Regions from separate parts of the Cupriavidus sp. UYPR2.512 genome, predicted to be linked through region 1. Evidence: riboswitches for the same ligand, from Rfam matches in the RefSeq annotation. Region 1 holds a riboswitch; the other holds the start of a gene.

The links. A riboswitch is a leader RNA that binds a small molecule or an ion and turns the genes downstream of it on or off. The one in region 1 is predicted to bind glycine.
Region 2: linked by a shared signal. The riboswitch ahead of A3A5_RS0131745 (D-amino acid dehydrogenase) and the one ahead of gcvT (glycine cleavage system aminomethyltransferase GcvT) in region 1 are both predicted to bind glycine.

What each region holds. Positions count from the first base shown of each region.
Region 1 is NZ_KB903142.1:7,810-11,215, reverse strand. Features, by position in the region: gene gcvH (glycine cleavage system protein GcvH) at 1-43, opposite strand, end outside; gene gcvT (glycine cleavage system aminomethyltransferase GcvT) at 144-1,271, opposite strand; glycine riboswitch at 1,369-1,495, opposite strand; glycine riboswitch at 1,517-1,604, opposite strand; gene A3A5_RS0123555 (glycine zipper 2TM domain-containing protein) at 1,677-1,904, opposite strand; gene A3A5_RS0123550 (UvrD-helicase domain-containing protein) at 2,185-3,406, shown strand, end outside.
Region 2 is NZ_KB903175.1:11,912-15,317, reverse strand. Features, by position in the region: gene A3A5_RS0131750 (DUF1484 family protein) at 273-458, opposite strand; gene A3A5_RS0131745 (D-amino acid dehydrogenase) at 853-2,166, opposite strand; glycine riboswitch at 2,178-2,296, opposite strand; glycine riboswitch at 2,297-2,396, opposite strand; gene A3A5_RS0131740 (TonB-dependent receptor) at 2,614-3,406, shown strand, end outside.

The DNA of each region.
Region 1 (3,406 bases):
ACTCATGCGACTCGGTGTATTTGAGGTCAGCGGGGAAATTCATGAAGGTTCTCCGGATACAGATCTGTTTCTTGTTGGGTGATGCCTGCCCGGCGCAAGTAGCGAAAAGCGCCGGCAGGCGAGGGCGACCGTTGGTATGAGCCTCAGCTCACGAGTGCCTTGCCATTACGCACAAACGGCAGTTTAACCACAGTCGCGTTGAGTTTGCGGTCGCGGATCTCCACCTGCACGGTATCGCCCACGGCGACACCCTTCGGCAGGCGGGCAAAGGCGATGGACTGGGACAGCGACGGGCTGAAGGTGCCGCTGGTGATTTCACCGTCACCGGCCGCGGTGATCACCTTCTGGTGGGCGCGCAGGACGCCGCCCTTGTCGCGCAGGATCAGGCCGAGGAATTGCTGGCGCGAACCGGCCGCGGCCAGCGCCGCCTTGCCGGTGAAGTCGCGCTCGCTTTGCAGGTCCACCGTCCAGGCCAGGCCCGCATCCAGCGGCGAGGTGTTGATATCCATGTCCTGGCCGTACAGGTTCATGCCGGCTTCCAGGCGCAGGGTGTCGCGCGCGCCCAGGCCCGCCGGGCGCACGCCGGCGGCATGCAGCTTTTCCCAGACAGCGGCAACGTTCTCGGCCGGCACCACCAGTTCGAAGCCGTCTTCGCCGGTGTAGCCGGTGCGGGCCACCATGATCTCGCCGATGGCCGGGTCCTGGACCACGGCGGCGTTGAAGGGCTTGAGCGTGTCCGAAGGCTGGGTCGAGGGGAAGGTACTCCACACCCTGGCGCGGGCGTTGGGCCCCTGCACGGCGACGATGGCCAGAGGCTGCACGCCAGCAGGCGCAACATCTTCACGGCGCGGCGTGATGGTCACATCACTGCCGGTGGCGGCATTGCGCGCGCGGATCCATTCGATGTCGCCCAGCGCGGTGCTGGCATTGACCACCAGGCGGAAGCGGTCCTCGGCAAAAAAGTAGACGATCAGGTCGTCGATCACGCCGCCTTTCTCATCGAGCATGCAGGCGTAGAGCGCCTTGCCCGGGGTCTGCAGCTTGTCGACATTGTTGGCCAGCAGGCCGCGCAGGAAGCTGCGGGTATTGGCGCCGGTGAGGTCGACCACGCACATGTGCGACACGTCGAACATGCCGGCGTCGGTGCGCACAGCATTGTGTTCTTCGATCTGGGAGCCGTAATTGACCGGCATGTCCCAGCCGCCGAAATCAACCATGCGGGCGCCGAGGGCGCGGTGGATGGCGTTGAGGGGCGTGGCCTGGAGCGTCATGGAATCCTCGGGGCAGTCTCGGTTGGCGAAAACAAAAAAGGGCCATCCGCCGCAACGCTCGCCGCGCCTGAATGTGGCGTAGCAATCCGCTGCGGCGGATGACCCCTCTGTCCTCGATACCTGAGAGATTACAAGGCGGATCCTGATCGGACCCCGTCCTCGTGCGCCCCTTCGGTGGGCACGCTCGCCACGAATGGCGGGTGCCGCTCTCCAGAGTGCGGCATGCATCGTGTGCATATTGCATGCCGATCCGATCGGTCCGTGGTGCCTGAGAGTTTTCGGGTGATACCCCTTCGGCGGCGCAGGCGATGCGCGCTCTCCCGGTCGGATGCGCGCAATGTACGGGAGGCCCCGGCCTTTGTCAAACCAGCCAGGAGGAGCCTGCCGTACCTGCGGCGGCCTGGCTTACTTCTTCTTGTCGTCAGTGACAACGTTACCGATCACGCCGCCCACGGCCGCGCCACCCAGCGTACCCAGCGCACTGCCTTCGGTGAGGATGGCGCCGCCCACGGCACCCGCGCCTGCGCCAATGGCGGTGTTACGTTGCTTCGGGGTCATGTCCGAGCAACCGGCAAAGGCCGCGACGGTCACACCGATCAGGGTCACCTTGGTCAAAGTCTGCAGGGTTTTCATTATTGGCTCCGATGTGATGATTTAAGCATGTCAAGCCCGCCGCGCAGGCCGGGGACATATCAGTTAGAGCGTTGGCTTGCGCGATTGGCTCCGGCCTTTACGAAGTGTTACGCCGGTGACACAACCGGCCCCGTCAACGCGGTTTGCGCTGACTGACCTGCCGCGGCCAGCGTGTTAACATCGCCAGCTTTGCCGCCGCGCCCGTTTTGGGGTGCTGGCGTGTCCCGCCTGGCCTTCCGCTGTTCCTGCTGATTTCGCTGCCTCCAACCGCATCCCTCGCATGACCCATGGCCTGAACCCCGCCCAATCCGAAGCCGTCCGCTACCTGGACGGCCCTTGCCTGGTGCTGGCCGGGGCGGGCTCCGGCAAGACCCGGGTGATCACGCAGAAGATTGCGCATCTGATCGAGGACAAGGGTTTCGAGCCGCGCCATATCGCCGCCGTCACCTTTACCAACAAGGCCGCCAAGGAGATGCAGGAGCGCATCGGCAAGCTGATGGAGGGCAAGACAACGCGCGAGGGCAAGCGCATCCCGCTCAAGCAGCTGACGGTCTGTACCTTCCACTCGCTCGGGGTGCAGATCCTGCGCATGGAGGCCGAACACGTCGGCCTGAAGCCGCAGTTTTCGATCATGGATTCGGACGACTGCTTCGGCCTGATCCAGGAGCAGCTGGGCACCACCGACAAGAAGCTGATCCGCGGCGTGCAGGGCACGATCTCGCTGTGGAAGAACGGCATGGTCGATCCGGAGGCAGCGATCGCGCAGGCCGCCAATGCCGACGAGCACCAGGCCGCGCTGGTCTACCGCAACTACGTGGCCACGCTGCACGCCTACCAGGCGGTGGATTTCGACGACCTGATCCGCCTGCCCGCCGAGCTGTTCGCGCGCAATGAAACCGTGCAACTCAAGTGGCAGAACCGCCTGCGCTACTTCCTGGTCGACGAATACCAGGACACCAACGCCTGCCAGTACCAGTTGCTCAAGCTGCTGGCGGGCGGCTCGCACCTGCGCGCGCCGGCCTTTACCGCGGTCGGCGACGACGACCAGGCCATCTATGGCTGGCGCGGCGCCACGCTGGACAACCTGCGCGGGCTGCAGACCGATTTCCCGGACCTGAAGGTGATCAAGCTGGAGCAGAACTACCGCTCCACGGTGCGCATCCTGGAAGCGGCCAACGCGGTCATCGCCAACAACCCCAAGCTGTTCGACAAGAAACTGTGGAGCGAGCACGGCATGGGCGACCCCATCGCCATCCACCCGATGAACGACGAGGAGCACGAGGCCGAGTCGGTGGTGTTCCGCCTGTCCGCGCACAAGTTCGAGCGCCGCGCGCAGTTCCGCGACTACGCCATCCTGTATCGCGGCAACCACCAGGCGCGGCTGTTTGAGCAGATCCTGCGGCGCGAACGGATTCCCTATGTGCTGTCGGGCGGCCAGAGCTTCTTTGACAAGGCCGAGATCAAGGACATCTGCGCCTACCTGCGCCTGATTGCCAACCCCG
Region 2 (3,406 bases), on a different contig from region 1:
AAACTGGTCTGTAGTCCGGCTATTGATTGCGGAAGGGTCTTCGGTCCGATTACCACACGCTGGCCGGCACTCAACTGGCCGGGGCGGTGATTGGACTGCGCGGAGGACTGGGCTCTCGGCTGGGCTCAGTCTGGTATGACGTGTTTTGTCGGTATGCCGCCCGCGGCGTTCCATACGGCCGCGTTGGCGGCTGGGTTGCAGGTGGTGTATCAGTTCTGATTCCCGCAGGACGAGGTGTGACAGTGCAGAGTCACCGTCACACCCGCGAGCTGCTATTGCAGCCGCTGTCGTTCAGTCATCAGCCCATCAAGCTGCGTCTTCACCATGCCAAGCAGGCAAAGCGCGCTGAAGCAGCCCTCCGAGCGTTCGCTTTCGTGATCCAGGAGTACGAGAACACCGTCAATTCCTGCGCGAACCTGCTGCAGACATTCGTTGGTCATTTCATCGATCGTTGTCATTGATTCCCCACTAGTGAATGCGCGCCACTCATTTCCACATGAGGGCGGCGGGCCAGACAGCGAGGGTGGAAAGACCGGTCTAAGGTGGGGAACCGGCCAGCCTTGCGGCTGCCTCGCCCGGCCCGCCAGGGAACCAGCTTGGTTCGTGCGAGCACACAGGCGTTGCACGTTACAAGCGCAACGCCTGTCCACCTTAAACATCCGGGCTTTCCACACCCGATCATCGGTGATCCGATGACGCCACCAGTATTTCCTGTCGGTACCGGGGAATCGATGAGAGACGTCGCATTTCCAGGCGCGGGCGAAGTTTGAATCCATGCAGCTGATTCAGAAATCGCTGACTCTTGAAAATGCGCGTGCGGCTTACTTACCTGAGCCCTTTACCCCCGCAACATCAGGCCTGGCCCAGTGCCAGGGCAGCGCCCGGTACCGCAGCCGGCGCGGTTCCCAGCGCCTTGTCAACGACCCCCGCCACCAAATCCGCCGTCACCGCCGACAAAGTCCACCCCAAGTGCCCATGCCCGGTGTTGTAGAAGATGCATGCCGCACGCCCGCGCCCCACGCGCGGCAGCATGTCCGGCATCATCGGCCGCAAGCCCGCCCAAGGCACCACGCTGCGCGTGCTGACGCCAGGGAAGCACTGCTGCACCCATTCCACCAGCGGGCGGATGCGGTCGGCGCGGATATCGCGGTTGTAGCCGTTGAACTCGGCGGTGCCGGCCACGCGGAAGCGGTCGTCGCCCAGGCGGCTGGTGACCAGCTTGGTTTCGTCGTCGAGCAGGCTTACCACCGGTGCCGCGGCGCGGCTGGCTTCGTCGGTCAGGTTGACCGTGATCGAATAGCCCTTGACCGGATAGATGTTGACCCGGTCGCCCAGCCCCGCGGCCAGCGCGCGGCTGGCGGTGCCGGCGCAGATCACGGCGCCGTCGAAGCTGGAGGTGGCCGTGTCGGCGCCGTCCTGCACCGTCACGGTGGCGCGCCTGCCGTCGGTCTTCACCGCCCGCACGTCCTGGCCGTACAGGCAGCGCACGCCCAGTCGATCGATGGCTGCCGCCAGGCCGTTGGTGAACTTGTGGATGTCGCCGGTGGAATCGCTCTCGGTGAAGTAGCCGCCGTAGTACGACCCGGCCAGCGTCGGCTCGATCGCGCGCATCTCCCCGGGCGTCACGGCGCGCCGCTCCAGTCCGCCCTGCGCCAGCAGCGCCGATACCCGGCCGGCATGCTCGAAGCCGGCCTTGTCGCGGTAGATATGGAGAATGCCTTCCTTCTTCAGGTCGAAATCAATGCCTTCCTGCGCCGCCCAGGCGAACAGGTGCTCACGCGCCGCGATGGCCAGGCGCGCGGTCTCGATGGTGTTGCGGCGGTAGTGGGGGATCGCTGCGATGAACTCGGCGAACCAGGACAGCTTGTGCCAGTTCGGCCGGGGATTGACCAGCAGCGGGGCGTCGTTGCGCAGCATCCACTTCATGCCCTTGACGATGGTCGACCAATGCGTCCAGACCTCGGCGTTGGAGGCCGACAACTGGCCGCCGTTGGCGAACGAGGTCTCCATGGCGGCATAGCGGTGCCGTTCGAACAGCGTGACGGAGAATCCGCGCCGGGCCAGCGCGTAGGCAGTGGTGACACCCGTGATGCCACCGCCGATGACAGCGATTGATTTCATGATCTGCAGGTTCCAGGAACGTCGATGGTGGGAGCCCGGACGCAATATGCGTGGCGGACGCCCCCTCTGTTCTGGACCTGAGAGATTCACGACACCCGGCCGCGAGGGCGGGGCGCGCTTGCTCCTTCGGTATGCCGGCGGACGATAGTGTCCGGCATTCTTCAGAGTGCACTGACTGGTGATGCCGGTCCTTTTGCCTGAGAGTTTCCGGGGCGGTTGCTCCTTCGGCGCTGTCCGCGGCGGGCGCCGCGCGCAGTCTCTCCCTGCATCACGCTGGCTTGAGGCCAGTCGTGGCAATTTAGAGACTAGGCCCTGTATTGGATATACGGGTTAACGCGGATATGGGCGAATATGGCCCGGCAGCCCGCGTCGCTATGTCGCATCGGCCTGCATCCCCATGCCCCATAAAATGTCAGCGCTCGCTCTCGGGGAGAGGCGCCGTATGCTGCGCTCAGGTGGGGCGAGCCAAAAAGACGACAAGAAGGTTTCCCGGTGAAGAAAAATCGCATTGCGCTGGCCGTTTCGGCGGTGCTGATGGGCCCCGCTGTTGCCGCCGCGCAGGCGGTGGACGCGCCCGCGCCGCTGCGGGAGGTGGTGGTCTCGGCCAAGTCAGAGCGCGGCGAGACGCCGGCCATACCGCCCAACGCGCCCTCGCCAGCCTACGGCATCAGCAGCCGCCGCATGGCCGACTTCAATGTGGTGAACACGGAAGACGCCCTCAAATACGCGCCCAACCTCGCCGTACGCAAGCGCTTCATCGGCGATATGAACTCGATCATCTCGGTGCGCAGCACCAGTTCGCGCCAGTCGGCGCGGGGGCTGGTCTATGCCGACGGCCTGCTGCTGTCCAACCTGCTGGGTTCGGACTTCAGCTTCCCGCCGCGCTGGTCGCTGGTCAACAGCGCCGAGATCGAGCGCATGGATGTGCTGTACGGCCCGTATTCGGCGCTGTATCCCGGCAACTCGCTGGGCGCGACGGTGCTGATCACCACGCGCACGCCGCAGAAGTTCGAGGGCGATGCCAGTGTGCAGCTGTTCACGCAGCGCTTCGGGCTGTACGGCACGCACGACAACTTCAACGGGGTCCACGCCAACGCCTATGTGGGCGACCGCGTCGGGCCGTTCTCGTGGCTGGTCAGCGTGGACCGGCAGGACAGCAAGAGCCAGCCGCTGAGCTTCTATACCGCGGCGCGCTCCACCCGGCCCGCGGGCGCGGCGGACACGCCGGTCTCCGGCGCCTACTTCGACCAGGACCAGACCGGCCGCGACCGCGTGGTGATGGGCG